One region of the Kocuria turfanensis genome, then DNA from elsewhere that is predicted to be linked to it. Evidence: riboswitches for the same ligand, from Rfam matches in the RefSeq annotation. Region 1 holds a riboswitch; each other region holds the start of a gene.
What was found. Region 1 has a riboswitch for cyclic di-AMP ahead of AYX06_RS20300 (C40 family peptidase). Riboswitches for the same ligand answer to the same signal wherever they lie in the genome.
Positions count from the first base shown of each region.

Region 1 (6,612 bases):
CCGGGCTGGCCCCGCGCTCGAGCTCGAGCTGGGACATCTCGATCGCGGCCTGGTGGTGCGGAATGATCTCGGCCAGGAAGGTGATCTCCAGCTGCTCGCCCTCCAGCCCGGCCAGGGTCTCACCGAACTCGTAGGCCGTCGGAGAGGTCGGATCCGGCTGGAGCGTCTCCGCCGGGGCCTGATCCTGGGCATGGGACGAGACCGGGGTGGCCACCTGCCCGTGGGCCAGGGCCGGGGCGGTGGCCCCGCCCAGCAGGGCGGTCGCGAAGATAACGGTGGAGGCGGCGGCCGTAATGCGGCGGCCAAGGAACTGGGTGGAACGCATGATGATGTCTCTCTTCCACAATGAAGAAGCTCGACCCCGATGTGCCGGCCTCGGCAATCAGCTCGTACCCGGCACGCGAACAAGCCGCGCGGGTAGAGCTGTCCTGAACAAGGGGTGGGGGAAGAGGAAACCCGCCTCCGGGCGGGCCCGATCAGCCCATCAGGATCCTCTTTCACCGACGGAGACCGGTCACCGGTATCCGTCGGTCAGCGTGTGGCCTCCAGAAAAGGCCCAGTTCCCGTGGAAGCCCTTCTCCACGGGCCCTCAGGTACTGGGGCACCACCCAGGCGGCGGGTGCGTCATGGCGGCGGTCCCCTCACCAGAGGAGATCTGGCCCGTGACGCCGATCCCTGTCGGTCACGGACGTTCGCACCGCCCCCGCCGCCCGGGTGATGGGTCAGTGGGGGTCGGGACTCAGCCCAGGGAGGCGACCAGTTCGGCGCAGGCGGCCTCGCAGCGACGGCAGGCCTCAGCACAGATCCGGCAGTGCTCGTGCATGGACGCGTGCTGCTCGCACTCATCCGCACACGCCTTGCACGCCATCTGGCAGGCCTTGATCGCGTCCAAGGTGATGTTCGCGTCGTAGCCGGTGTGCCGCGAGAGCACCCGTCCGGTGGCCTCGCACAGGTCCGCGCAGTCGAGGTTGGTGCGGATGCACTTGGTCAGCTCGGCAACCATGTCCTCGGACAGGCAAGCATCCGCGCAGGCGGTGCAGGTCTGGGCGCACTCGAAACAGGCTTCGATACAGGCGGCCAGCTTCTCTTTGTCCACCCCGCCGAGGTCCTTCGGGTAGGTCTCCAGCATCGCGCTCACGTGGTGGGTCATGGCTTGCTCCTTCGTCGGTTTTCTCCAGGAGACGAACCGGCCGGAACCAGCCCGCCATGCCATCGACAGTAAACTGCCTTTTCTGTGTGACGCGCCCCAAAAACTTGAAGATTTGATGAAGATAAACGCCCCAGTGACGCGCAGCGGCACCCCATCGGCTGGCCTTCACCGCGGTGAAGCCGGTCGAATATGGAGATCTCGTGAAGAAATCCCGCCTCACGCTCCGAAAAGGCGCCCCGAGATCTCCCCAAGATGTAAGCACCCTCGAAAAACCCTTGGTACTGCCTCCAGAAAAGCTGGGAGACACGCGCGGCCCCCAGCCCCTTGTCGCCGCTAGATGTGTCCAGCGAAAAGCGCTTCACGATGCCATTTTGCCTAGTCATACCGGTCCCAGACTTGCCAAGGCTCGCGTCATGAGCCCAGCTGAGCGACGAAGCTCGTCTTCCAGGATGTGGCCATCAGGAGCCGGGACCCCGACTTCTCAGTCCCGACCGGAGGAAGAATCTGGGCCGTGATCTAAACGTGACACTTTCGTTATGGATGGGCTACTGTCCACTGCGTGCCGCTGACTGATCCGGTCGGCACCCTCGTGCACATCGCCGAATTCTGCCGGTGCCCGGGGTTCCTGAAGAGAAATCGCTTGGCAGAAGCGGGGGAACCATTTTCGGTCCCGGTGATCCGGGACCTAGGGGTTAAGCCGCCCAGGACGTCTGCGTCCGGGGCGGCCGGGTGTCTCCCACCCGCATCCGACAGCTCACCTCGTAGGCAAAGGGAGGAACACACCCATGACTATTTTTAAGCGCCGCACTGCCCGCCACCGCGCCGAGACCACCTCGCACCTGGTGCGTACCACCACGATCGCCGCTGCCGCCGGCGCGGCGCTCATCGGCTCCATCGCCCCGGCCCAGGCCTACGCCGAGGTCCCCGCCGACACCGCCACCGCCTACTCGGCCCCCGCGTCCGCTCTGACGACCTACTCCTCGACGGCCCCCCAGGCCGTCGTTGCCCCGCAGGCCGTCTCCACCGCCTCCACCCAGGCCCCGGCCGCTCCTGAGCAGAACGCTTCGGCCGCGACGGTGTCCACCCAGTCGGCGGACATCACCGAGATCACCGGCGCCTCCGGGATCGTGGGCACCGCGATGCAGGGCGCCGGCACCGGCTACGTCTGGGGCGGGACCGCCTTCGGCGCCTGGGACTGCTCCGGGTTCACGAAGTGGGCCTACGCCCAGAACGGCATCGAGATTCCCCGCACCAGCTTCCAGCAGATCGCCGCGGCCACCCCCACGGCCACCCCGCAGCCCGGGGACCTCGTCTCCCAGAACGGCGGGGCCCACATCGGCATCTACATCGGCGGCGGCAAGATGATCTCCGCCCTGAACCCCACCCAGGGCACCTTCGTCCACCCCGTCAACGCCATGCCGGTGGACGGCTACTACACCTACCGCTGACCCGGCCCGCCCTCCGCAACGACCGGAATCGTCGCGGAGGGCCCCGGTCCTCGCCCCGGTTGCACAAGAGAGTCCCCGCCTCTCGAGTGAGTTTTTCGTCCACTGCGGACACCACACCTTCCTCCACTCACCCGCCGTGGGCGGTGCTCCCGATCCGGGGCCCGCTCCGCCGGACACCGTGACACCTTGCACCCCTGACCGGGGTAATCCGTGCTGTCACCACACCGTTCCGTCAGATCCGCCCGGCCCTCCAGAAAGCCTGCTGAACTCCTCATGACTCGTGACCTGACCTCCTCCAACGGCATCGGCTCCCTCCTCACCGGCAAGGCCCGCACCGTGGCCGCCGTCGCGGCCTTCTCCGGCCTGGCCCTGGCCACCACCGTCTCCGTGCAGGCAACCCCGGCCCCGGAAGCCTCCACTGACGCCCCGCTGTCGGCCGTCGCCGCCGCCACCCCCACCGCAGCGCCCACCGTGTCCCTCGAGCCGGTCGCCCACGTGACCACAGCCGAGAAAAAGGCGGAGCAAAAAGTCGATGCCCCGGTCGTCGCGGCACCCGCCGTGGCCGCTCCGGCACCGAAGGCCGTGGCCGCCCCGGCCGTCGCACCCGCCCCGGAGCCAGTCGCCCAGGATCCAGTCGTCCAGGAGCCAGTCGTCCAGGCGGTCCCGAAGCCTGTCACCGCACCCGCCCCGGTGGCGTCCCCCGCCCCGAAGCCGACTGTGCAGGCGGCCCCGAAGCCTGTCACCGCACCCGCCCCGGTGGCGTCCCCCGCCCCGAAGCCGACTGTGCAGGCGGCCCCGAAGCCTGTCACCGCACCCGCCCCGGTGGCGTCCCCCGCCCCGAAGCCGACTGTGCAGGCGGCCCCGAGGCCCGCCGCCGCTCCCGCCCCAAAACCGGCCGTGCAGGCCGCTCCGGCCGCCGAGCGCACGGTCACCCCGCAGAGCTCGTCCTCCGGCAAGGGCGCGACCATCGCCTCCGCGGCCATGGGACAGCTCGGCGTCGGACAGGACTGCACCGCAGCGGTGAGCAACGCCCTGCGGGCCGCCGGGATCAACTTCCGCGGGTGGCCGGCTGAATACTTCACGCTCGGCGCACAGGTCTCCGCCGGCCAGGCCCAGCCCGGCGACCTCGTCTACTACGCCGACGGCGGCATGGGCACAGCCCACATCGGCGTCTACATCGGCGGCGGCAAGGCCGTCCACGGCGGCTGGAACGGCGGCACCACCGTCGTCGACAGCGTCAACGTGGGCTCCGGCCCCGTCTACATCCGCGTGCGCTGAGCGCACGCCAGCACAGTTTCCGGGTGCGCGGTTCCTGGTCGGCCAGACAGGTTCCGCGCACCCGGTTTCCACGCCTAGGGGCACTTTTTAGCATCGAGCAGCTGGCCACCGTCGTGCCGACACCCCGGGAGCACCCCACCAGGGTTGCCTGCGCTCAACCGCGTCGCTGTGACGATGACCCCATCCGCTGTGACTGCGGGGGCTCCGGTGTTCTTCTGATGACAGGACCGGCACACCCCCAGACCAACCTCCAGCGGCCAACACCCTCAGCTCCGGCGACCCGGACAAGTCGGCCCGTCGTCGAGGGCGAGAAGTACAGAGAACCGGAACGAGAGGCACCGGGAACTGTTGGCGTGGCGGCGTTGAGAGCCCACCACCGCCTCCGGTCGCCGTTTTCCCGGGCACAGTGCATGAATGCACCCATATCCTTCCGGCTCTCCCGCAGACTGGTCTCCAGGACAGGGCCACGGCACCGACCAGCACCGGTTCGCGGTCTGAGGCCGCTGGACCGGCCGTGGCGCTGCTTGATAGGCAGGCTCTCGCCCCTTCCCGGCTCCGGCCGATGGGACCACCGGCCAGATGGCCCCGTCCCGACCGATGTGTGGCGGAAGGAGCGACATGTGCACGTGGACGGTGGCAGCGACACGGAAAACCTCAGTCCGGGCGGAAGGTCCCTTGGCGCAGTCCCTGATGCAGGCCCTCACGGTCTACGACGGTGGCCTGGGAAGCTACGGGCCAGGAGGCGTTTCCCTCACTATGCACGTGGAGGCCAGCATCGGCGCCACGGCCTATGTTGCGGCACTGTCCGCTCTGGCGACCGACGCACTGCCGTGGGCGGCCGGAGCGGATCTGACGGATCCACAGGTGTCCGCCCCCGCGCACCGTTGGCAGGGCCTCAACGCACTCCTTCCCGGCCGGCCTACCCCCACCTCCCGGCGTCACCCTGCCCCTGCTGCCGGTCCCCCACCGTGCCCGCAAGAAGGATGCCTGGGTTCTTCCGGCCCACGGGGTGAGAAGCCCGAGGCCCCGCATCCATGACGTCACCCGCGCCACGGCCGGGCGAGACGTCTCGTGCCTCGGCACGACGGCCATGTTGCACCAGCCCCACCACCTCATGCCCCGAACCGCAGGCACGGTCCCACCCCCTGAGCAAGGAGCCCACATGCCCACGCCCCCGACCGGCCGGATCCTGGTGGTCGACGACGAGACCGACCTGGCGCAGCTCGTCGCGGGATATCTGCGCAAGGCCGGGTTGGAGGTCGCCGTGCGCCACGACGGCACCGAGGCCGTGGCGGCGGTGCGCGATTTCATCCCGGACGTGCTGGTGCTGGACCTGGGGTTGCCCGGGATCGACGGGATCGAGGTGTGCCGTCAGGTGCGGACCTTCTCGGACTGTCACGTGCTGATGCTCACTGCCCGCGACGACGAGGTCGACAAGATCGTGGGCCTGTCCGTGGGCGCAGACGACTACGTGACCAAGCCCTTCAGCCCGCGCGAGCTCGTGGCCCGGGTCCAAGCCATGCTGCGCCGGGCCCGCACGGGCAATGCCGAATCCGCTGCAGGCTCCCAGCACAGCCAGCAGGCCCTGGTGATTGGGGAGCTGGTGGTGAACGAGGACTCTCGCCAGGTGCACCTGGCCGGGGAACCGGTGGCGTTGACGCGGATCGAGTTCGACCTGCTCTTGTGCCTGGCTGCTCGCCCACAGCTGGTGCTTTCCCGCCGGCAACTGGTGGAGATGGTCTGGGACACGCACTGGACCGGGGACGAGCACCTGGTGGATGTGCACATCGGGCGGATCCGCAAAAAGCTCGGCGACGAAGCCACCAACCCGCGGTTTATCCACACCATCCGTGGGATCGGCTACCGGATGGGCACCGGACGATGAGCGCCACCGTCTCCGGGCGCACCCACCGCTGGTCCTGGAGCCCGCTGACGGTGCGGTTGATGCTGGCCCAGACCGCGGTGCTGGCCATCGGGCTGATCATCGTGGTGATCACCGCGGTGCTGGTCGGACCGAGGATGTTCTACCACGAGCTCGTCGAGTCCGGCCATGCCGATGAGGCCCTCGGGTTGGTGCACCTGGAGGACGCCTTCCGCTCGGTGAGTCTCACGGCCTTGGCCATCGGAGGGCTCCCGGCGCTCTACCTCGCCGGGATGCTCACCTTCTACCTTTACCGCACCATCGGGCGGTCCCTGGCCTCCTTCAGCGCCGCCGCCGGTGAGGTGGCCGCGGGCAACTACGACGTGCGTGTCACCTCCACCGGACTGGGTCGGGAGTTCGACTCCCTGGCCTCCTCCTTCAACGACATGGCCGCCAAGCTCGACGCCGTGGACACCACCCGGCGTCAGATGCTGGCCGATCTGGCCCATGAGATGCGCACCCCTCTGGCCAGTCTCAAAGGACACTTGGAGGGCATCGAGGACGGAGTGGTCCAGTGGGATGAACGGACCACCAGCATCCTGTACGCCCAGATCACCCGGCTGGAGCGACTGGCCCGCGACATCCGCCAGCTCACCGCCGCTGAGGAAGGCATGACTCACCTGCAACTGACCCCCCAGGACCCCAGCCGTTTGGCAGCCCAGGCTGCTGCGGCCGTCCAACAGGACGCCGCCGGTCAGGACATCTCGGTGACCTCCATCAGCACCGGCATGGAGGTCACACCGGTGCTGGTTGATCGGGAGCGGATGGGGCAGGTTCTGGGCAACCTGCTGGAGAACGCCCTGCGCCACACCCCG
Region 1 covers NZ_CP014481.1:77,413-84,024, forward strand. Annotated here, with positions in the region: gene AYX06_RS17415 (DUF305 domain-containing protein) at 1-325, opposite strand, end outside; gene AYX06_RS17420 (four-helix bundle copper-binding protein) at 740-1,150, opposite strand; cyclic di-AMP (ydaO/yuaA leader) riboswitch at 1,738-1,930, shown strand; gene AYX06_RS20300 (C40 family peptidase) at 1,936-2,598, shown strand; gene AYX06_RS17430 (C40 family peptidase) at 2,872-3,876, shown strand; gene AYX06_RS17435 (response regulator transcription factor) at 5,039-5,761, shown strand; gene AYX06_RS17440 (sensor histidine kinase) at 5,758-6,612, shown strand, end outside.

Region 2 (6,612 bases), on a different contig from region 1:
TCGGTGTGATGGGTGGTGCTGGTGGTGGGGTCAGCCATGGTGGGTGTCCTTGACGGTTCCGTTGTCGATGACAGGGGTGTCGGCCTGGGGTCTTCGGGCCAGGACGGCCAGGGCGGTGGCCAACAGGGGCAGGGCCCCGGCCAGGAGGATGGAGCTGGCCGCGGATTGCTGGTCCGCCAGCGGGGCGGGGCCCCAGTCCCTCCCCAGCCCGGAGAACCACTCCGGTTGGATCAGCGCTGGGGACAGGGCGGTGGCCCCCGCCCAGAGCCCCAGGGCGGTGGCTGTCCCGACCAGCGTCAGAGCTTGGGTGTGCACCGCAGCCCGGTCGCGTGGTGGGACCAGCACGGCGGCGGCGAAGATCAGGCCCAGGACCAGGGCGGTGGTATTCATCAGTTCGTGGCCGACGTGGGTGTGCAGGGCCAGGGCGAAGGCGGGGGTGTAGTAGAAGACACCGAGCCCGGCCAGGACCAGGACCGCGGCCGGGATCGGGTGGGCCATCAGCGCCCCGGTCCGGGAGGTGCGCCATGCGGTGGTGAGCTCGCGCGCCCCGGTGGAGCCGTCGGTGCGGGCCGGCACCAGGGCCGCGGCCAGAAGCCCGGGTCGTCCGGCGATCAGCAGCAACGGCACCGGGAAGGCCAGCAGCAGGTGGGCGGTGGTGTGGATGCTGAACAGGATCGGGGCGTAGACGGCCGGCAGCCCGCAGGTGACATAGACCAGCAGCACGAGTCCGGCCAGGAACGCCACCGTGCGCGCCACCGGCCACGGTGTCCTGGTGTAGCGCAGGCGTCGCGCCCCGGCCAGGTAGAGGCAGGCTGCGAGGATCGCCACGGCGATCCACAGCCAGTCCAGGCGCCACTGGGTGACCCACCCGGAGGCGCTCAGCGGTGGGGGCAGCAGGTAGCCGGTGAGGATCTCGGCGGCGGTGATGTCCGGTTCCCGTTCCAGGGGCACCGGGGTGGGGGTGCGCCCCAGGGCCACGCCCAGGGCCATCACCGCGCAGAGGATGAAGGCCTCCACGGTGATCAGCCGCCACACCCTGCCCCGGCTCGCAGGCCCGGCAGCAATGACCCGGCCGTTGAGGTACCCGAGCACCCCCAGGGCCACGGTGGCGATCGTCTTGGCGATCACCAGTGCCCCGTAGCCGGAGGCCAGCCCGTCCCACCCACCGATCCGGTAGACGGTGTTGATAACCCCGGAGACGGCCACCACGACGAAAGCCACCGCGGCCAGGGCGGAGAAACGCACCAGCACGCCGTGCGTGGCCTGCGGGGTGGTCAACAGCGGGACGAGCAGGGCGAGCACGATGATCCCGCCGGTCCAGATCCCGGCCCCGAGCAGGTGCAGGGCCAAAGCGTTGACGGCCCCGTTGTGGTCATCGACCCCGGCCACGTGCCCGAGCTGGGACAGCGGAATGACGGCGGCCAGGGCCGCCACGGTGGTGGCGGTCACCGGCCCCGGGGAGCGGGCGAGCACGGCCAAGGTGGTGGTGAGCGCGGCCATCACCGCGGTCACCGCCCACGCCTGGCCGGGAATCAGGCGGGTCACGTAGTAGCCCAGCTGTCCGGTGAACTCGGTCGAGCCCGAGACGGGGGCACCGATGGTGTCGGCGTAGCTGAGCACGATGATCGCCACCGCGGCCAGCGTCCACACCGCCGCCGCCCCCGCGGCCACGTTCAGCACCCGGGCGAAGGCCGGGTGCTCGGCTCCGGGTGTTCTCGCGCCGTGGGCCGGGGTGGACCGGGGCACGACGGTGGTGGCGAAGACCAGCCCTGCCCAGGTGATGGACATGGCCAGATGGTGCACGGTCGTGGCCGCCGGCAGTCCCCAGCGCACCATCGCCCCGGGATCGAGCACCTCCCGGGCCGCGGTGGCCCCGGAGGAGCTCAGGGCCACCCACAGCACGGTGAGGGTCATCAGGCCGACAACGATGAGAGCAGCGGTGGCGACGCCCCGGCGCCGTCCAACCACTGCCAGGGCCGGCGCCGACGGGGCGGGCGGTGGTGTGGTGGTGGTGCGGGATGGACTGGTCATCGGGTCAGTCGGTGGCTGCGGTCTCGACAGCGGCCCGGAAGGCTTCCAGGGATTCGGGGTTGAGCACTTCTCCGTCGAGGTAGAACGTCGGGGTCCCGGCCACGCCCAGGGCTTCACCGTCAGCCACATCGAGCTTGATCCGCTCTTCGGTGGCCGGGTCGGCCACCGCGGCATCGAAGGCGGCCATGTCCAGGCCGAGGTCCTCGGCGAAGCCGCGGAAGAGTGCGCTCTGGTCCTCGGCCGATTCCCCCCATTCGGCCTGGGTCTCGAACATGCGCTGATACATGGCCTCGTACTGTCCCTGCTGGGCGGCGGCCTCCACGGCCACCGCGGCGTTGACGGAGTTGCGGTGACCCGGCAACGGGAAATAGCGGTGCACGAAGGTGACGGTGTCGCCGTACTCGGCCCGCAGGTCTTCGACGAAGGGGTAGGCGGCCCGGCAGGCCTCGCACTCGTAGTCCAGGAACTCCACCAGCACCGCCTGCTCATCCGGGGCCTTCGAGAGCACTCGGCTGTTCTCTCGCACCAGCTGCCCCACATCTTCGGGTACTTCAGGGGTGGAATTGGCACGGGCGATGAGGATCGGGATGGCCACGGCGGCCACGATGGCGACCAGGAGGATCCACACGAGGATCTTGGCCTTCGAGGGTTTCCGCTGGGGGGCGCTCGTACTGGCGGTAGTGCTCACAAGGGGTTTCCGTTCTGTCTCAGGCAGCAGGGCATACCGGGAGTGGAGGGGTTCTAGTGGCGGAGAGTCTCGTCCCCGCGGTGGGAGGCCGGTTCGATCTGGAAGGTGGAGTGCTCGATGGCCACGTCGAAGTCACGGGCCACACAGGCCTGCAGATCCGCCAGCACGACACCGGCGTGCTCGGCGCTCAGGCAGCCGTCGTGGACGGTGACGTGGGCCGAGAGCACCGGGGTGTCGGAGTCGATGCGTGAGGCGTGCAGGTCGTGCACCCCCACCACGTGGGGCAGGGACTCCAGGCGGGTGCGGACCTCATCCAGATCCAGACCCTTGGGAGTGGTTTCCATCAGGACCTCGATGGTGTCGCGCAGCAGAATCAGGGCCCGGGGCACGATCAGGGCGGCGATCAGCAGGGACACGATCGCATCCGCCTGGGTCCACCCAGTGGTGGCGATGACGATCGCGGAGACGATGACCGCCACCGAGCCCAGGGCGTCGTTGGCGACCTCCAGGAAGGCGGCCTTCATGTTCAGGTTCTCTCCCCGCCCCGAGGCCAGGATGATCAGCCCGATGATGTTGCCGACCAGCCCGATCACCCCGAACCACAGCATGGCCGAAGACTCGACCTCCGGGGGCTCCAGCAGCCGGCGGATACCTTCGACGGCAACGAACCCGCCCACGGCCAGCAGCACCGAGGCCTGGGCGGCCGCGGCGACGATCTCCGCCCGCTTGTACCCCCAGGTGCGTTTGTCCGTGGCCGGCTTCAGGGCCAGGGTCGCCGCGATCAGCGCGATCAGCAGCCCGGCGGAGTCGGTGAACATGTGCCCGGCATCGGCCAGCAGCGCCAGGCTGCCCGAGATCACCGCGCCGATGATCTCGGCGACCATGATCGTGGCGGTGATGGCGAAGACTACTGCCAGCTTTCCCCGCCGCCCGGTGGCACCGTGGGCGTGATCGTGCTCACCGCTCACGCCGGAACCTCTTGGGTGCTGGCCGCACCGGCGAGCTCCTCGGCGGCGCACTCCGGCGTGCCGCACTGGCACACCGCCTCGACGGTGAGAATCGTGCCCAGCAGGTCCTCCAGGGCGTGGGCCAGCTTCGGGTCCGAGAGCTCATAGCGCACATTGCGTCCGGCCGGCACGCCCACGACCAGCCCGCAGTCGCGCAGGCAGGCCAGGTGGTTGGACAGGATCTGCCGGCTCACCCCGATCTGGGCCGCCAGTTCCGAGGGCACCGCCGGGCCCTGCTGCAGCTGCAGCAGCACCGCGGCCCGGGTGGGATCGGCCAGTGCTTTGCCGAACCGGGACATCACCTCGACCGGGGACAAGATCCTCATGCCACAACCGTACAGCAGAATCTGTATCAAAGAGGGGCGGGGTCGAGCGAGGCTCGGGCAATGTCCAGCTTGTGTCCCTACGGTGTGGGCGGATGGGGGTGCCGTCCGCCACTGCGGCGCCCCCGTCCTCGAACCACCACGGCACCTCGTGCGGCCGTTGCCGCAATGCCCCTGCGGGGAGGGAAGGCGATTGTCTGCCTCCGGCAGGAGACGGGTGGAGCCCATGATCACTTTCTGCGCTGCTCCGCTGGGCAGCCCGCCCGTGCGCCGTTTCCCGACCGGGTGCAAGGCGGCCGGGCCGTGGCGACCGATCGACTCTGCGATCCAGGCACGAAGTACCCCAAATATGTCGCCGATGACGATCCTCTCGGAGCACTTCGCACCTGACGGAAGGCCTCCCGTCAACCGGCCACCACTGGTGGGGCGAAGCTCAGCGGTAGGTGTAGTACCCATCGAGGGGCATGGCGTTGACGGAGTGGACGAAGGTGCCCTGGGTCGGGTTCAGCGCAGAGACCATCTTGCCGCCACCGATGTAGATGCCGATGTGGTTGCCACCGTTCTGAGACACCAGGTCCCCGGGCTGCGGAGTGGAGGTCGGGGTGGCGGCTGCGATCTGCTGGAAACTGGTGCGGGGAATATCGATACCCTGCTGGGCGTAGACCCACCCGGTGAATCCAGAGCAGTCCCAGGCACCGAAGGAAGTGCCGCCCCAGACATAGCCGGTGCCCACACCCTGCATGGCCGTACCCACGATGCCGCCAGTGGCGGGGGCGATCTCGGTGATCGCGGTGGACTGCGGGCTCACGCTCGAAGCCGTCTGCGCCGCCACCGGGGCCGGGGTGACGTAGGAGCCCTGGCTCCCCAAAGAGGACGAAGCCGGGGCCCACGACGTGGCGGCCGGGGCAGCCGGGAGCTCCGCATAGGCCTGGGCCGGGGCCACGGATCCAAGGATTGCCACGCCAGCAGCAGCAGCGATGGTGGTGTTACGCGCCCGGCACGAGGGGGTCTCGGCGCGGTGACGAGCAGAAGTGTGCTTGAAGAATGCCATGGATGTACTCCTCCCTTTGCCTACGAGGTGAGCTGTCGGATGCGGGTGGGAGACACCCGGTCGCAGGGCGGGATGCTCTGGCGACTTAACCCCTAGGACCCGAATCATCGGGACCGCATGTGGTTCCCCCGCTTCTGCCAAGCAGTTTCTGTGTAATGAACCTCGGGCACCGGCAGAATTCGGCGATGTGCCCGAAGGCGCCGACAGGATCAGTGGCCGGCACGCATCGAAGAGTACAAGAAGATCACGAAACAATCACAATCCCATTCGGGAATGTATAGGAACTATAAAGAAAACAATCAAGATTTGATGAAGTTGTAAATTTTTCTCGACTTTTTCCTATTAATGTCCTGCAAATTATGGCGCCTCGTGGCGGGCGGCACATGCCTTTGTGGTGCGTGCGGACGGTACGGGGAGCCGTTGACCGCGCTGTGGCGGGGACGCGTGCCGCCCTAAAAGGCTCGGTGGCCGATGTCAGGGAAATTTCCACGGATGGCGGTACAAGAATCGTCCCCGAGCAGCTCCAGCTATGTGCGCTACGGTAATCGGCGTTTGAATACGTACGGCATTTGGGCCCGAGGAGACCGCATGGCTATTTATGATTACACCGCCGACCAGCTCCGAAGCACAGCCCACCCGACGGTCGTGCCGCGCTCCAAAGGCCGGATGGTGGTGCAGTGGTTGACCTCCACCGACCACAAGACGATCGGGTACATGTACCTGATCACCTCCTTCGCCTTCTTCTGCCTCGCCGGCGTCATGGCGCTGCTGATCCGCGCCGAGCTCTTCGCCCCGGGCATGCAGATCCTGGAGACCAAGGAGCAGTACAACCAGCTGTTCACCATGCACGGCACGCTGATGCTGCTGATGTTCGGCACCCCGCTGTTCGTCGGCTTCGCCAACGTCATCGTCCCCCTGCAGATCGGCGCCCCCGACGTCGCCTTCCCGCGGCTCAACGCCCTGGCGTTCTGGTTCTTCCTGTTCGGCTCGCTGATCGCGACCGCCGGCTTCCTCACCCCGCAGGGCGCGGCCTCCTTCGGCTGGTACGCCTACGCACCGCTGAGCAACGCTTCTTTCACCCCAGGCTCCGGTGGTGACCTGTGGGTGTTCGGCCTGATTTTGTCCGGTTTCGGCACGATCATGGGCGCGGTCAACTTCATCACCACGATCATCGCGATGCGCGCCCCCGGCATGACCGTGTGGCGGATGGGCCTGTTCACCTGGAACACGCTCATCACCTCGCTGCTCGTGATCATGGCGTTCCCGCCTTTCACCGCTGCACTGTTCGCCCTCGGCATGGACCGGACCCTGGGTGGGCACATCTTCGACCCGGCCAACGGCGGGGCGGTGCTGTGGCAGCACCTCTTCTGGTTCTTCGGCCACCCCGAGGTCTACATCCTGGCGCTGCCGTTCTTCGGCATCGTCTCCGAGATCATCCCGGTGTTCTCCCGCAAGCCGCTGTTCGGCTACAAGGGCCTCGTGTTCGCGACCATCACCATCGCCGCGCTGTCG
Region 2 covers NZ_CP014482.1:94,977-101,588, forward strand. Annotated here, with positions in the region: gene AYX06_RS18310 (vitamin K epoxide reductase family protein) at 1-38, opposite strand, end outside; gene AYX06_RS18315 (cytochrome c oxidase assembly protein) at 31-2,031, opposite strand; gene AYX06_RS18320 (DsbA family protein) at 2,036-2,719, opposite strand; gene AYX06_RS18325 (cation diffusion facilitator family transporter) at 2,773-3,687, opposite strand; gene AYX06_RS18330 (ArsR/SmtB family transcription factor) at 3,684-4,052, opposite strand; gene AYX06_RS18335 (C40 family peptidase) at 4,483-5,100, opposite strand; cyclic di-AMP (ydaO/yuaA leader) riboswitch at 5,103-5,254, opposite strand; gene ctaD (aa3-type cytochrome oxidase subunit I) at 5,689-6,612, shown strand, end outside.
Region 2: linked by a shared signal. The riboswitch ahead of AYX06_RS18335 (C40 family peptidase) and the one ahead of AYX06_RS20300 (C40 family peptidase) in region 1 are both predicted to bind cyclic di-AMP.

Region 3 (6,612 bases), on a different contig from region 1:
CACATGCAATGACCGCCTAGAAGTTCGAGTCACTGCCGAGGGTCAGGTGTCCGTCAACGGATGGGCCACCTCGGACGATCTGGACACACTGCTCGCCGGCCTCGGCAGTCGGCGGAGACCTCCTCGCTCGCACAACTCGCGCGACGGGGCCGACCCGGTCTGAGGCCGGATCAGGATATTTCCCGGGTGGGTTTCTGCAGCGAAGACCTACGCATTCCCCGCTGATAAGGTCACGGCGGCCGTCAGTCCACGGATCTGCCGTAGCACCTCCCGTGGCGCGGCTGTGAGGTCTAGATGCCGTAGGTGCAATCACTCACCGGCATGCCGAGCCTCGTGCATGACCGGGGCCTATGGCCCCTGTGCGTAGATCAGCGTGGTCACGGGTCACCAGTCACCCCGCGGCATTAGCATGCGTATGCAACGGATCCGCGACGCTGAGAATCAACAACAGGACCCATCGTGTGGTGCCCCTGTTGAGACGTCAGCGGATCTGTCCAAGGTCTGGCCATCCAGCTGGGCACTGAATCCACCCGAGAGGGCTCGCCATGGCCAAGGCTCCGATTGACGGTATCGACACCGACGACGCGAATGATGCCGACCGGAAGGTCGTCGAGGACGAACGAGCCAAGCTGCGAGATTTCGTCAAGGGGCTCAGCCCGGATGACATCAAGTCGGGCCGATGGTTCACCAAGCTCAGCGCTCAGGCGGTCAAGCCCCCGGGAGTGGTGTAACGATCCTTCGTACGGGGATCAGGCTGTCAGTGCGGTCAGGGGGTCGGGATTCACCTCGCTTCCGGTGACGTCGACGGTGGTGAGCCGGCATCGGGTGAGTACCTCCAGGCCGAGGTAGCGGCGGCCTTCGGCCCACTCGTCGGTCTGTTCGGCCAGCACGGCGCCGACGAGGCGGACGATGGCTGCTCGGTTGGGGAAGATCCCGACTGCGTCGGTCCGCCGCCGGATCTCCTTGTTCAGCCGTTCGGCGGGGTTGTTGGACCAGATCTGGGCCCAGACGTCCTTGGGGAAGCTCGTGAAGGCGAGGATGTCCTCCCGGGCCTGCCCCAGATGCTCGGCCACCGCCGGGAGCTTCTCGGCGACGTAGTCGATGAGGCGGTCGAACTGGGCGTGCACGGCGGTGGCGTCGGGCTGGTCGTAGGCCGAATGCAGCATCGCCTTCACGGCCGGCCACATGCTCTTCGGGCAGATCGACATGAGATTGGCCGCGTAGTGGGTGCGGCACCGCTGCCAGGTGGCCCCGGGCAGATTCGCGGCGATCGCGTCCTTGAGCCCGGCGTGGGCGTCGGAGGTGACCAGGCGGACCCCGCCCAGGCCGCGGGCCACGAGGTCGGCGAAGAACTCGTTCCAGGCCGCCCCGGTCTCGGCCGTGGCCACCCGCATGCCCAGGACCTCGCGGTGGCCGTCGCCGTTGACCCCGGTGGCCAGCAGCACGACCGCGTTCACTACGCGCCCGCCTTCGCGGACCTTCATGGTCAGCGCGTCGGCGGCCACGAACGTGAAAGGACCGGCCTCGTCCAGGGGCCGGTGGCGGAAGGACTCCACGTGCTCGTCGAGATCACCGGCCATCCGGGAGACCTGGGACTTCGACAGGCTGTTGATCCCCAGGGTCTTCACCAGCTTGTCCATCCGGCGGGTCGAGACCCCGGCCAGGTAGCAGTCGGCCACGACCGTGATGAGGGCGGACTCGGCCCGTTTGCGCCGCTGGAGCAACCAGTCGGGGAAGTAGGTGCCGGTGCGCAGCTTCGGGACGGCGACGTCGATAGTGCCGATGCGGGTGTCGAGGTCGCGGTGCCGGTAGCCGTTGCGCTGGGTCACCCGCTCGGGAGCGGGTCGGCCCCATTCGGCGCCGACCACCGCCTCGGCGTCGGCGGAGAGCAGCGCGTTGATCACCGTCTGCAGCAGGGACCGCATCAGATCCGGGGACGCTTCGGACAGGGCTTCGCCGAGCAGGCCGACAGGGTCGACAATGTGAGGAGCGGTCATCGTGATGATGTCCTTTCGAGGGTGCTGTGAGAGGTGAACTCGAAAGATCTCACGGTGGCCGCGCCCTCGTCCGGAACGACGAGCAGGACCACCGCGCTACACCACTATCGGGGGCTCAACTTCGGGAAGCTTTTCCCGCGAATTCTTGCGCCATGACATGGGTGTCGCCGAGGGACCTCCCGCCCCAGGACAGGAACGTACCTACCCGTCGGCATGAGCTGGGCAGAGCCGCAGGTCAAGACCACCTTCGTCTCGAGATGAGCCTCCTGGGGATCTCCGCCGCCACCCCTCGCCGGGCGAGCCAGCCGTGGGCGCAGGTGCCCACAGCCAAATCGCAACAGATTCCGAGACACGCCCGTGATCAAAACGAGACTTTCTCGTTACTTTTCGATTAGTGTTCTCTCCGTGCCGATCCCCCCACTGATCGGTACCCCCATGCACATCGCCGAATTCTGCCGGTGCCCGGGGCCCCCTGAACACATCGCTCGGCAGAAGCGGGGGAACCACGAACGGTCCCTCCCCCGGGACCTAGGGGTTAAGTCGCCAGGGCCTCCACCCTGCGACCGGGTGTCTCCCACCCGCATCCGACAGCTCACCTCGCAGGCAAAAGGGAGGACATCACTCATGCCCATCTTCCACTCCCGCACGCCCCGCCACCGCGCCCAGCGCTCGTTCCCGCTGGGACGCACGGCGACCCTGGCGGTCGCCGCCGGTGCCATGGCGCTCGGCAGCGTGGCCCCGGCCCAGGCCGCCCCGGCCGCAGCCCCCCAGCAGCTCGTCAGCATCCAGTCCCAGTCGGGCAAGGCCGCGACCATCGCCGCCGCGGCCAGGAACCAGGTCGGCGTGGGCCAGGACTGCACCTCCCTGGTCACCAAGTCCCTGCGCGCGGCCGGGATCCACCACCACGGGTGGCCGGTCTCCTACCTGAACCTCGGCCACCGGGTCTCCGCCGCCCAGGCCCAGCCCGGTGACCTGGTCTACTACGCCAACGGGGGCATGGGCTTCGCCCACATCGCCGTGTACATCGGCGGCGGCAAGGCCGTCCACGGCGGCTGGAACGGCAACCAGACGGTCATCCAGACCGTCAACGTCGGCTCGGGTCCCGTCTACCTCCGCGTGCGCTGACACTCCACGCAGGATTCGGGTGTGCGGTTCCCGTCCCGACGGGAACCGCACACCCGAGTCTCGTTACGGGGCGCCTCAGGACACCGAGAGGCGTCGGACACCTTCAGCCGTGACCCTGTACCGGCGCTTGCGACTGGTGGGAGGAGCCGTAGCCTCGAGCATGCCACGGCCGATGAGCTCGTTGATCCGGCTCAGCGTCCGGCTGTAGGTCCATCCCAGGTGGGCGGCCACCGGTCGCGTGGCATCCAGGCCCTCCGCACCCACAGCACGCAACACGGACTCCAAGTCTTCGTCCAGGACGATCGTCCCGCCGGGTCGAGGCGCCGATCTTTCGAGTGGGCTCGATGGGTCGACATCGGATCCGGCCACTCGGGAAGACAGCGCGACGTCCGGTGAGAGCTGATACCGGGCATAACGTCTCCCGCCAGAACGCTCGGCAAGCCCCCTGTCCACGAGGTCAGTGAGTGCCGCGGTGGCTTCCCGGCTGTCGAGTCCCCAACTGCGCAACCGCTCGTTGGACACCTCGGTGCCGTGGTGGAGCATCGCCAGGGCCATGTGCTGGGCATCGGTGAGGCCGGTGACGCCAAGGGAGGCGATCCATTCCACGGTGTCGGTGTCGAGAAGGGCATGCCGGGGAACGGTGACCTTGACGTGGCTCAGCGTGGCCTCGAACTCGGGCGGGGTCATGCCTGCAGCGCGCAGCGTCGCCATGATCCGGGGAATGCCCGACCCCCTGTTCTCGCAGACCACCTCGCCCCGGCCCGGGAGTTCGACGTCGGAGAGCAGACGAGCAAGCAGACCGTTGCGCGAGGACGTGATCTCATCCGCGCCGAGCCCTCCGACCTCGACGCCGCCGTAAAGCGAACCCGGGTTCTTGACGACGAGCCGATCTGCATAGAGCTCGATCTGCACTTGGGTCCCCCTGGCCAAGGGGCCGTAGTCCCGGTGCATCAGGGCGTTGACCACGAGCTCGCGCACGGCTTCGAGCGGGTACTCGTATCGGTCCGACCGTCCAGCCCCCTGGATGACGGCGCCACGCAGCATATTGCGCTCCACCGCGGCCACTGCGTCCTGCACTATGACCGGCAGCGGACCGTCGACGGTCTGGTTGTCGAGAAACCGTCGTCCGTCCTGGGTGGTTTCGCCCATGGTGGTTCCCGGCAGCGCCACGAAGGTGACGTTGAGCTGCGGGAAGAACTGCTGCGGGTAGATGCCCAGGCACAGCAGGCCCGCCAGTGACGGAACGAGGTTCTCACCGTCCCGCACCAGTACGCCCAGGCGGGTGAGAGCGACGTCGTCGGACACTCCGGCGAAGGCCCGAGGGGAGCGCTCCCGCACGCGGGTGAGCAGCGCGGAGACCGCTTGGGGGTCGAGGTCAGCGAGTGCGGCCTCCCTGACCGGCTGCTGATCATCGGTGGGTTGGCCCTGGTTGGCGAGAAGCTGAGTGACCTCGTACTGGGTCAGTTTCCGATCACCGTCGCCCACGCGGAGGTAAGAACCTCCGTAGACACCCCGGGCCGTCACGTAGCACGGCTTCTCGCCGGAATTCATCTCCGGGACGTCGATCCGGACGATGCGGGCTCCTTCGAACGGCTCGATGGCGATCTCGCACCGCACCGCGGGTGTCATGGAGTCCGCCGCCATGCCTGCCGCAGCATCCCGGATGGCATCGGCGTCGAACGACGCCACAGGCGTGAAGTCCTCGTCCTCACTCAGTCCGAGGAGAACGATGCCTCCCTCCCCGTTACTGAAGGCACTTAGAGTCTCCTTGAGGGATTTCGGCATTCCTCCCGCCGCCGCTTTGACCTCCACTTGCGTGGGCTCGGCTCCGCGACGACGGAGATCGGCGACGACCTCGCGTGTTTCGCTCACGGAACTCCCTCACTCGTTCTTTCATTCACTTGTCACTCACTCATTGTGCCTGAATGAGGAGCGAATGACAGAGTGAGCACCTGAATGAACCTTTAGGTCGCTCGGCGCTCGTTGTCTCCATGTAGGACATCATCCTGAAGCCGCTCTTCCCAGACTGATATATGAGTCGTATGCTCAGTGCAGATCCAGCAGTGGATCGATCGCCAACTCGACGAGGAGTGGAACAGCATGCGGCAACTCGCGCACCGGCTCGAACGGCTGGGCACCGAAACCGCCTTCAGCGTCGCCCAGGCCGCGGCCGCCTGGAAGGCACAGGGGAACCGTGTGTACCCCTTCCACCTCGGCGACATCAACATCCCGACGGCCCCGCACATCGTCGAGGCCATGAACCGGGCCATCGCCGACGGCTACACGGGCTACTGCCCCGGCCCCGGCATCCCGGAGCTGCGTGAGGCTCTCGCCGAGGACATCGGCTCACGTCGCGGCATCAGCCTCACCCCGGACAACGTCGTCGTGATGACCGGCGGAAAGCCCGTCATCACGAAGTTCCTGCAGGCGGTCATGAACCCCGGCCAGGAGGTGCTCTACCCGAACCCCGGCTTCCCGATCTACGAGTCGCAGATCGAGTACCTCGGCGGCACGGCGGTGCCGTACCGCTACCTCCCCACGGAGAGCGGATTCGCGATCGACCTCGACCAGGTGCGCGCCGCGATCACCCCGAACACGGTCGCCATCATCTACAACGACCTGCAGAACCCCATCTCGGCCGAGTCCACGGCGGCCGAGCGCGAGGCCGTCGCGCAGCTGGCCCAGCAGCACAATCTGTGGGTGCTGTCCGACGAGGCCTACTTCGAGACGCGCTACGAGGGGGTCTCGAACTCGATCGCGTCGCTGCCCGGCATGGCCGAGCGCACCGTCATCCTCTACACGTTCAGCAAGAAGTTCGCCATGACCGGCTCGCGCCTCGGCTGCGCCGTCGCGCCGCCCGAGATCGCCAAGGTGCTCAGCACCCTCAACACCAACGACGAGTCGTGCACCACGCACTACGTGCAGTGGGCCGGCATCGAAGCGCTCCGCGGCCCCCAGGCACCCGTGCAGCAGATGCTCGACACCCTGCGCGAGCGCCGGGACGCCGCCTGCGAGCTTGTGAACGCCACCCCCGGCATGCACGTGGCCGTCCCGCACTCGACGTTCTACCTCTTCCCCGACGTCACCGCCGCCATGGAGCGCATGGGCTGCACCGAGGTCGGCGACTTCGCCACGGCGGCCCTGCAGCAGACCGGCGTCTCCTTCTGCACGCGCGAGCACTTCGGCCGACGCCAGCCCGGCGAGGAGCGGCAGTACATCCGGCTCGCCTACTCGGGCATCGACGTCGCCGACATCCGCGATGGTCTGGGCCGCCTGCGCGAGTGGATCGAGACGGCATGAGCCGGGTCGTCGTCACGGGACGGGTGCCCGACGCCGCCATCGAGAAGCTCCGCCCCGAGCACGAGGTCGACGCCTGGCCGGGCCCGGAGTCGATCGGCCGTGAGGAGCTGCTGCGGCGAGTGGCCGGCGCCGATGCCGTCGTGAGCCTGCTCACCGAGCGCATCGACGCCGAGCTGCTCGACGCCGCCGG
Region 3 covers NZ_CP014480.1:2,483,976-2,490,587, reverse strand. Annotated here, with positions in the region: gene AYX06_RS19810 (4Fe-4S single cluster domain-containing protein) at 1-163, shown strand, start outside; gene AYX06_RS11535 (hypothetical protein) at 546-731, shown strand; gene AYX06_RS11530 (IS256 family transposase) at 750-1,997, opposite strand; cyclic di-AMP (ydaO/yuaA leader) riboswitch at 2,431-2,616, shown strand; gene AYX06_RS20510 (NlpC/P60 family protein) at 2,622-3,122, shown strand; gene AYX06_RS11520 (ATP-binding protein) at 3,198-4,994, opposite strand; gene AYX06_RS11515 (pyridoxal phosphate-dependent aminotransferase) at 5,223-6,422, shown strand; gene AYX06_RS11510 (2-hydroxyacid dehydrogenase) at 6,419-6,612, shown strand, end outside.
Region 3: linked by a shared signal. The riboswitch ahead of AYX06_RS20510 (NlpC/P60 family protein) and the one ahead of AYX06_RS20300 (C40 family peptidase) in region 1 are both predicted to bind cyclic di-AMP.